3 regions of the Thioclava sp. L04-15 genome follow, and region 2 is predicted to be linked to each of the others. Evidence: riboswitches for the same ligand, from Rfam matches in the RefSeq annotation. Region 2 holds a riboswitch; each other region holds the start of a gene.
The links. A riboswitch is a leader RNA that binds a small molecule or an ion and turns the genes downstream of it on or off. The one in region 2 is predicted to bind cobalamin.
Positions count from the first base shown of each region.

Region 1: linked by a shared signal. The riboswitch ahead of BMI90_RS10055 (energy-coupling factor ABC transporter permease) and the one ahead of BMI90_RS17175 (TonB-dependent receptor) in region 2 are both predicted to bind cobalamin.
Region 3: linked by a shared signal. The riboswitch ahead of BMI90_RS10120 (DUF1636 domain-containing protein) and the one ahead of BMI90_RS17175 (TonB-dependent receptor) in region 2 are both predicted to bind cobalamin.

Region 1 covers NZ_MPZW01000003.1:350,504-353,775, forward strand. Annotated here, with positions in the region: gene cobF (precorrin-6A synthase (deacetylating)) at 145-906, opposite strand; gene BMI90_RS10055 (energy-coupling factor ABC transporter permease) at 971-1,636, opposite strand; cobalamin riboswitch at 1,667-1,886, opposite strand; gene cobA (uroporphyrinogen-III C-methyltransferase) at 1,918-2,664, opposite strand; gene BMI90_RS10065 (cobyrinate a,c-diamide synthase) at 2,661-3,272, opposite strand, start outside.
Region 2 covers NZ_MPZW01000011.1:60,450-63,721, forward strand. Annotated here, with positions in the region: gene BMI90_RS17170 (DUF475 domain-containing protein) at 67-1,113, shown strand; cobalamin riboswitch at 1,143-1,349, shown strand; gene BMI90_RS17175 (TonB-dependent receptor) at 1,487-3,272, shown strand, end outside.
Region 3 covers NZ_MPZW01000003.1:363,910-367,181, forward strand. Annotated here, with positions in the region: gene cobN (cobaltochelatase subunit CobN) at 1-129, opposite strand, end outside; gene cobW (cobalamin biosynthesis protein CobW) at 129-1,184, opposite strand; gene BMI90_RS10120 (DUF1636 domain-containing protein) at 1,188-1,556, opposite strand; cobalamin riboswitch at 1,662-1,891, opposite strand; gene cobO (cob(I)yrinic acid a,c-diamide adenosyltransferase) at 1,929-2,555, shown strand; gene BMI90_RS10130 (cobyric acid synthase) at 2,819-3,272, shown strand, end outside.

The DNA of each region.
Region 1 (3,272 bases), on a different contig from region 2:
GCCCGTCAAGCGGGTGTGCCGGGTCAGGCGTCGCGCGGCGCCGAAAAAGTGGCTGGAATGGTCATGAAAGGCGCTTCCGCCTCCCGAAAACTTGCGGGCCAGCCGATCCCCCGTTCGCAGTCGCACAGGCGAGGTCTCGCAGGTTCAACCGATCCGGCGCAGCAGATAGATATCCATCACCCAGCCGTTTTCCGCCCGCAGGGTCTCCCGGACCTTTACGATCTCCGCAGCGACATCGGACAGAACTCCGGCGACAAGGCGCTCTTGCGGCATCGCCACGCACCCACCCCACCAAATCCGGAATCCCTCGGGATCGAGCGACCGGAACGAGCACTCTCCATCGAGCATCACGACGATGGTTTCCGCATCACCCGGCCAACCGTGGTCGCGCAGCTGCCGCCCCGTCGTGATCATGACCGGCGCACCCACCTCGTTGAGCGGAATGGCATGGGCTGCGCAAAGCGCCTGTATCGCGGTGATGCCGGGAATGACGCGCGGTCTCAGCGGAATGCGACGCCCCAATATCCCGGCGATACGCAGGCTGCTGTCGTAGAGCATCGGATCGCCCCAGACCAGCAGGGCGACCCTGCCGGGGGTTCCGGGGTCGAGCGTGTCGACGATCACCGTCTCCCAGGCCTCGGCAATCGCGCCATGCCAATCCGCGACGGTCGCGCCATAGCTGGTCGTAACCACGTCGCGCACCGGCAGGTCGAACTCGACCACGCGCGTTTCGGGATTTTTCAGATGCGTCGCGAGCAATGTCCGGCGCAGTTCGGCCAGTTCGGTTTTCTCGGGGCCTTTGACCGGGATCATGATGAGGTCCGCAGCGTTCATCGCCTCGATCGCCTGCAAGGTGACGTGATCAGGGTTTCCGGTGCCGATACCGATCAGGGCAAGTTCGATCATGCGTCTCTCCAGGGGAAAGGGGGCCATTGGCGGCCCCCTTTCGTCGTCGTTCAGCGGACGTCGCTCAGGCGTAGAGGCGCGGCGTGACGAAGCCGCTGCCGCGCAGGGCGGACGCACGCTTCGCAAGCGCCAGCACCGCCAGATCGACAAGCGGCTCGAGAAGGATCACCGACATATAGGCCGCCCCGAAGGTCAGCACCTGCCCCACCTCGGCAAACCCCTGACCGTAGAGCGCCCAGAACGCGACCCATGCCACGATCCCGCCCTGATAGGCCGTCGAAAGCGCCAGAGCCTGACCGTATTTCAGGTCGACGTAAGCCGTGCCCGGCGCGATCAGACGCTTGGCAAGAAGTTGCAGCCCGAAGAGCGGCACGAGAAGCGTCGTCACGTTCATCCCGTATTGCGGCAGGTCGAAGGGCGCGAAGAACAGGCCCTGAATGAGAAGCCCCAGCGCCAGCCCGATCGCCGCAGGCGCGGCACCAAGCAGTAGAAACAGCGTCGAACCGAGGATCAAATGCACCTCGGAAACGCCAACCGCATGATGCGGCAATATCTGGAAGAAGGTGAAGACCGCGCCGGTGGCGATGGCGGCGCGGGCGATCAGTGAAACGGGGCCCTGTTCGCGTACGGCCTGCGCGGCGATCTTGAGGGTATAAAGACCGGCGGTGGCCGCCGTGGCATAGCTCAGGACGATCTTGGCACCGGTGACGATGCCGGGTTCGATATGCATATCGCGTTCTCCTTGCCGTCACACCCGACGGCGGTTGATGTGGCTGCTGGCCGGTTTCCTGGCTCGCGGGTCGAAGCGCCACTCCACCTTCCCGGGGGCAATCCCCAGTGGTCTTGTCGGAGCGCGCTCACCGCATACAGTCGCGGGGGCGGCCGGGGCTTCGGGTGCCGCAATTTGGTCCACCCTTCCCCGTTCCCGATTGAGCCCTGCGCTTTGCGCATCTGCGGGCACCAAACAGGGTTTCAGGTAAACGCGACCCGCCGGGCCGCGTCAAGTTTCGATCACTCTTCATGCGCGCTTTTCGCGCCTCCATCAGGGGCAAGCGGGCCGTAAAGGATCAGCGCGGGCTGGTCGGATCGGCTTTGTGCCAATCGCTCCGCCAGTTCAGACACGGTGGTGCGGATGAGGTGCTGCTGCGGGTGCCCCACGGCCTCGGCCAGAAGCGCGGGCGTCTCGCCCGGCAGGCCGTGATCGCGCAGGCTCGCGGCGAGGCGCGGGAAGGTGCGCTTGCCCATGAAGACGACCGTCGTCGCCCCCGGATCGGCCAGCGCGGACCAGTTCAACGCCTCGGGCAGATCCCCGGTGATATCGGCCCCGGTCACGAACTGCACCCTGCGCGCCGTCAGCCGCCGCGTGAGCGGCAGACCCGCCGCCGCCGCCGCCGCGCAGGCCGAGGGCACGCCGGGAATGATCTCGTATTCGATCCCCGCCGCATCAAGCGCGCGAAGCTCTTCCTCGAGGCGACCGAAAATCCCGCTATCGCCCGATTTGAGCCGCACGATGCGGGGCGCGGCGCGCGCGTGATCGACCAGAAGCCGGCTGACATGATCCTGTTTTGGCGAGGGCCGCCCCGCCCGTTTGCCGACCGCGATCAGCTCGGCCCGAGCGCTCGCATGTGCGAGGATCGGGCCCGAGGCGAGATCGTCGAACAGGATCACATCGGCGCGCTGGAGCCGATCGACCGCTTTGAGGGTCAGAAGCTCGGGATCGCCCGGCCCCGCCGAGACGAAGGAAACGAAACCGCTCATGCGCTGGCCTCCGCAATGAGGTGAAAGAAAGTGCCGGTGACGCGCCCGCCGCCCGGCATCTCGCACAGCGATCCGGTTTCGGGCACCGCGTCGCCATTGGGATCGAAGACACGGGCGAGCGGCGCATCGGGCTGCGACAGGATCGAGGCATAGTGAAACTCGTGGCCACGCAATGCCGACGCCGCGCGATGGCCCGGCAGCGGCGCGATCAGCTCGGCGCGGCGATAGCCCAGATGCATCTTGCGTTTGGCAAAGCTGGTCGCGAGCCCCAGAAGCCCCAGCATCTCGTGGCGCTTTCCCTCGGCGTCGACGATCCCCGCCCCAAGCGTCATGTAACCGCCGCATTCCCCGTGAACCGGACGGGTCTGCGCGAAGCGGCGGATCCCGTCGAGGAAGGTTCCATTGCCCGCAAGCCGCCCTGCGTGAAGCTCGGGATAGCCTCCGGGCAGCCAGCAGCAATCGGCACTCGGATCGGGGGCCTCATCGGCCAGCGGCGAGAAGGGAAGGATCGTGGCGCCCGCCGCGCGCCAGCCCTCCATCAGGTGCGGATAGACGAAGGAAAACGCGGCGTCGCGAGCAAGCGCGATCCGGCTGCCGGGAGGCGGCAC
Region 2 (3,272 bases):
GAGCCGCTCCCTTGCGAAGCCCCGGCCCCCGACCTATGTCACCTGCCAATGCCAGCCGGAGCCAGCATGCAAACCGCCTTCCGCTATTTTTCCTGGGCTTTCGCCGTCACGCTCGCGGGGCTCGTGGGCGCCTTCGCGCTCGGGCTCCACCATAGCGGCACGCTGGCCGGGGCTGCATCCTTTCTGCTGATCGCCGCGGTGCTGGCGGTGCTGGAGATCTCGCTGAGTTTCGACAACGCGATCGTCAACGCCAACAAGCTTCACCAGATGACGCCGAAATGGCAGCGCCGATTCCTCACCTGGGGCATCCTGATCGCGGTTTTCGGGATGCGTATCCTGTTTCCGCTGATGATCGTGGTGATCGCTGCCGGCATCGGACCGTGGCAGGCAATCCAACTCGCAGCCCAGCACCCGGCCGAATATGCGCGCATCATCGACGGCGCGCATCTGTCGATCGCGGGTTTCGGCGGGGCGTTCCTGATGATGGTGGCGCTGACCTATTTCGTCGACGAGGGCAAGGAGATTGACTGGATCCGCACGCTGGAATGCCGCCTGCGCGCCTGCGCCTCGATCCGCGGGCTGGAGATCGGCTTCGTGCTGCTGGTGATCATGCTCTTCACCTGGATCCTGCCCGAAGGGCGCGAGGGGGATTTCCTCTTTGCCTCCGTCGCGGGCCTGGTGACTTTCCTCGGCGTCGAGGTGCTGGGCCATGTGCTCGACCGGGCGAGCCTTTCGAACGAGACCGCCAAGGCCGGGATCGGGGCCTTCCTCTATCTCGAGGTGCTCGACGCGTCGTTCAGCTTCGACGGGGTGATCGGGGCCTTTGCGCTGACCCAGAACCTCTTCCTGATCGCGATCGGTCTGGGGATCGGCGCGATGTATGTCCGCTCGATGACGCTGATGCTCGTCGAGCGCAACACGCTCAGCGAGTTCCGCTATCTCGAACACGGCGCCTTCTGGTCGATCCTGATCCTTTCGGTGGTGATGTTCGCGCAGACCCTCGTGCATGTCCCCGAGCTGATCACCGGTCTGGTGGGGGCGGGGCTGATCGGGCTGGCGCTGATGTCGTCGATCCGTTTCAACAAGCGCGCGCGCCTCGCTCACGAGAGCTGAATTTTTCTTGACAGATGCGGCCCTGCGCGGCACATCGGCCCCACTTCGGTTCCGCCTCAGGCGGATGAAAAGGGAACCCGGTGCGCCGTGCGGCGAGGTCGCGCATCCATTCCGGGGCTGCCCCCGCAACTGTGAGCGGTGAGCGAAGGCTGACTGAGCCACTGGGAGATCCCGGGAAGGCCAGCCCGAGTTGAGACCCGCGAGCCAGGAGACCTGCCGAGGCGCTCATCCTTTCTGCCTGTGCGGGGCGCTCGGGCAAGGCGGATTTCCGTCAGTGGTGACACTCTTCACCGTCGGCGGAAAGGCTCTCTTTCCAAAGACTTGCTACAAGAAGTTCGCGTTGCCTTCGGGGCGCGACATGAGGGCTTTGGATATGAACCGCACCCGTTTGACGATGGGCCTGATGCTCACCACCGCGCTTGCCGCACCGGCGCTGGCGCAAGACGACCAACCCTATCAGCTCGACGAGATCGTGATCTATTACGGCGCCCTCGAGCCGCGATCGGCGGACAAGACCGCGCAGGCGGTGACGGTGCTGTCGAAAAAGGACATGGAGCGGTCGGGTGAGACCCGCATGTCCAACCTGATCGCGCAGACCCCGGGCGTGGGCATTCTCGCGCGCGGACCGATGGGCGCGCAGACCGGCTTCACGATCCGTGGCGTTTCGCAGAACTACGTGAAAGTGCTGGTCGACGGGATCGACGTGTCCGACCCTTCCGCGCCGCAGGTCGCAACCGATCTGGGCCGTTTGAATACTTTCAATTTTGACCGCGTTGAGATCATGCGCGGCACGCAATCCGCGCTTTACGGTGGCTCGGCCGTGGCGGGGGTTATCAACCTCGACACGCCGCGTCCGACCGAGGAGGGCGTGTCGCAAAGCGTGGCTCTGGAGCTCGGTTCCTACAAGACTGCGAATTTTGCCTATAACTTCGGCTGGAAGCAGGGCGACGATGAACTCTCGATCCAACTGTCGAAGATCTACACCGCCGGTTTCTCGGCAGCAGATGAAAAGGATGGGAATACCGAGAAAGACGGCTACAAGGCCGACCGGGTCAGCCTTCGCGCGCAGAAGCGTGTCTCCGACAATCTGCTGATCGGTTTTGCGGGTTTCGCGCAGAATGATCGTGGCGAGTACGACGAAACCGCCTTTGATCCGGTGACCTACGCATCCTACCCGGTCGATGGCACCCCCGATGAAGTAACCGATGCGAAAACGCGGGGCGCGCGCCTGTTCGCGCAGTTCGAGACTGGCCCGGTGTCGCAGGAAGTCGCGCTGAGCTATTTCAGGCTCGACCGGCATACGGCGGGGTCCACCGCCCTCTATGGGCCGACCTACTACGATTATGTCGGAAAGCGGCGCAAATTCGAATGGCTCGGCCATGCAGAGATCGGCAATGGTAAGGCGAGTTTCGGGTTCGACCGGACGCTGGAGAACTACACCAGCAACTCGACCTATGGGGGAAGTGATGCGTTCACGAGCGTCACCGGCATCTTCGCCGAATACGCTTTCGCTCCCGTCGAGGGCGTCAATGTGATCGCCTCGGCACGCCACGACCAGCTTTCGTCTTTCGGCGATCAGACGACGGGGCGTCTCGGGGTGACGTGGCGGGCGGCGCCTGACACGCTGCTGAAGGTCTCGCTCGGCAATGGCTATCGTGCGCCGTCCGGGTATGAACTCTATGGTCCCTACGGTGACGCGACGCTGCGCCCCGAAAAATCGATCAGCGGAGATTTCGGGATCGAGCAAAAGTTCGGGGCTCACACGCTGACGGCGACGCTGTTCCGGATCGATGTGAAGGACCTGATCGACTATGCCTACCCGGCCTATTACCAGACTTCTGGCACGGCTACGCGCCAGGGTGTCGAGCTGGGAATGAAGGGGCCGATCACGGTCAACATCGGTTACTCGCTCGGCTATACCTATCTCGACAAGAAGAACCCCTCGGGCTTGTCCTCGGGCTCGACCTGGAACTCGGCGTTCGGTCGCAATACGCTGACGGCGGGGATCGATGCGAAAGTGACCGATACGATCACGCTGGCTGCGGATATGCGCATCGTCACCGATCGACAGGACCAACCCGATTATGGTCTGCTGAACGCCCAGATGACCTACGATCTGGGTTCGGGCAAGGAGGCGTATCTGCGCATCGAGAACGTGA
Region 3 (3,272 bases), on a different contig from region 2:
GCCCGCCGCGAAAGCCCCGAGGTCGCTATCGGAAAACGACAGCACCACCAGATCCGCGGGCCTCTGCCCCAGATCCGTCGGCACCTCGGTTTCCTCGAGGCCGTGACTTTCGCGGAAGGTGACGTGCATCAGGCGGAGGCACCTTCGCAGGCGCCCAAAAGAACGGCGCGGATCGCGGCCTCGTCCACATCGTCATGCTCGGCGATCACCACCAGCGCCGAGCGACGCGGATCGGCGCCCCAGGGACGGTCGAACTGATGGCGCACACGTTCGCCTACGGCCTGCACCAGCAGACGCATCGGCTTGCCCGTCACCGCGATATGGCCCTTGACGCGCAAGATCCGCTGCTCGCGCGCAAGACGCTCGATCGCAGAGACCAGCGACGCCGGGTCCTCGATCTCGGGCAGCTCGATCACCACCGTGTCGAAATCGTCATGCTCGTGATCGTCGGCCCCGTCATGGTGGCTCGGGCGTGCGGCCAGATCGTCCTCGGCGGCGGCCTCGAGCCCGAGAACCACCTTCGCGTCGATCACCCCTTCGGTCAGCGGCAGGATCGGCAGCTTGCGCGGCGCTTCGGCCTCGATCACCGCACGCGCCGCGGCAAGACCTTCCTCGCCCGCCAGATCGGCCTTGGACAGAAGCACGAGATCGGCGCAGGCGATCTGGTCCTCGAACACTTCCGAAAGCGGCGTCTCGTGATCGAGGCTGTCATCGGCCTGACGCTGCGCATCCACAGCGGCCACGTCGGGGGCGAAACGACCCGCAGCGACGGCCTCGGCATCGGCCAGAGCGATCACGCCGTCGACCGTGATCTTCGAGCGGATCGCGGGCCAGTCGAACGCCTTGAGAAGCGGCTTCGGCAGCGCAAGGCCCGAAGTCTCGATCAGGATGTGATCGGGCTTTTGCGCACGCGCCATCAGCGCCTCGATCGTCGGGATGAACTCGTCGGCGACGGTGCAGCAGATGCAGCCATTGGCAAGTTCGACGATGTTCTCGTCGGGGCAGTTCTCGTCCGCGCATTGGCGCAGGATCTCGCCATCGACGCCCACGGTCCCGAACTCGTTGACCAGAACGGCCAGTTTGCGCCCGCCCGAATTGGCCATCAGGTGACGGATCAGCGTGGTTTTGCCCGCGCCGAGAAAGCCGGTGATCACGGTGACGGGGATCTTGGTCAGATCGGACATGAGTTACTCCTGCTCGGGTTCGGGAAAGGGGGGAATGCGCGCAAGGCTCTGCTTGCGGAAGATCACCGGGCGTTCGCGCCAAGGCACCAACCCGTCATCGGTCGCGGCATAGGCGGCAGCGCCCGCGAGGATGTCGGCGGCATCCTCGGAACTCATCCGGCCATAGACATAGGACCATTTTCCGGGTTCGGAGAGCGCAACCGCGCAGCCATTGGAACATGCCGAGAGACATTCGACCTCGTGGATCTCAACGCCATCGGGCACGCCCTGATCGCGCAATGCGCGCAGCAGATGCGTGCCCGGCCGCGTCTCGTCAGCCGGATCGGCATCCGTGCGCTTGCAGGTCGTGCAAACCGTCAAGATCGTTGGCATCGCGCCCATCCCTTTCGCTGTCGGCGGCAGGGGATCGAGCCAGAGGGACATGGGGTCATGCAAAGCGACCGGCATTGTCCACCCGGTCGCGAAACACCCCGTTCGCCCGTAATCATCAACGCTGGCAGGTCTCCCGGCTTGCGGATCCCGGACCCTTTGTCAGGGCCCTGCGGTCTCCTCTCCTTCCCGGCCCGAGAGCCAGTGGCTTGAGGCGACCTCTCCGGTCACGGTCGCGGGGGCGGCTGCGCTCAGGACCGATCCGTTTCGGATCGCAAACCTGTCGCATTCCCTCTTCGCCTGCCGTAATGACAGGAACCAGCGCGCCCCCTGATTGGGCGAGCGCCCCCCTTTTGTCAAGCGAAGGAGCGCAGCATGAGCATCGAAACCGACAGCCCGGAAACGCTGGCCCGCCACAGCGCGAAAATGGCCAAGAAAAAAGCCGCGCGCGACAAGATCATGGCGGGAAAATCGGGCGAAAAAGGGCTGATCATCGTCCATACGGGGCCCGGCAAGGGCAAATCTTCCTCGGGTTTCGGGATGATTCTGCGCTGTATCGCCCATGAGATGCCCTGCGCCGTGGTGCAGTTCATCAAGGGCGCTTGGGACACCGGCGAGCGTCGCCTTCTAACGGAAAATTTCGGCGACCTGTGTCAATTTCACGCAATGGGCGAAGGCTTCACCTGGGAGACGCAGGACCGCGAGCGTGACATCGCAGCGGCCCGTGCGGGATGGGAAAAGGCCAAGGAACTGATCCGCGACCCCGAGATCCGGATGGTCCTGCTCGATGAAATCAACATCGCGCTGCGCTACGATTACCTGCCGCTCGACGAGGTGCTCGATTTTCTGCGCGAGGAAAAACCCGAGATGACCCATGTCGTCCTAACCGGGCGCAACGCCGCCGAAGGCTTGATTGAAGCCGCCGATCTGGTCACCGAGATGACCCTGATCAAGCACCCGTTTCGCTCGGGTATCAAGGGGCAAGCCGGGGTGGAGTTCTGAGCCATCCGCGCGGCCTTCCCGATGCTACGGTCGGTTTCAGGTATTTGAAGCAAGATGAAAGGTAAGGGATTGTTAACCTCGCTCTGCAAATCTGGCCATGCGGTACAGGGAGAGGTCCCGATGACCGCGCAAGGTGAAAGCGTCGCGCCGCCCCCGGATGATCGGGCCGTGGCGCGGCGCCCCTCCTCCCCTTTCATCTTGCCCGGAAATACCTCCGCCGGAGGCTCCCGAACGCCTCGCAAATGCACGGTCGGGGCTTCGCGATGACGGCACTGATGATTCAGGGCGCCGGGTCGAATGTCGGCAAGTCGATGCTGGTGGCGGGGCTGTGCCGGGCGGCGCGGCGGCGCGGCCTGAGTGTCGCGCCTTTCAAGCCGCAGAACATGTCGAACAATGCCGCCGTCACCACCGATGGTGGCGAGATCGGACGGGCGCAGGCCTTGCAGGCGCTGGCCTGCGGGCTTGAGCCGATGGTCGACATGAATCCGATCCTGCTCAAACCCGAAAGCGATGTCGGTGCGCAGGTGATCGTGCAGGGCCGTCGGCTGACCACGACGAAGGCGCGCGATTACGCGGCGATCAAGCCGCAGCTGATGGGCGCGGTGCTGGAAAGCTTCAGTCGTCTGCGCGCGGCGCATGATCTGGTCATCGTCGAGGGCGCGGGCTCTCCGGCCGAGGTCAATCTGCGCGCGGGTGACATCGCGAATATGGGTTTCG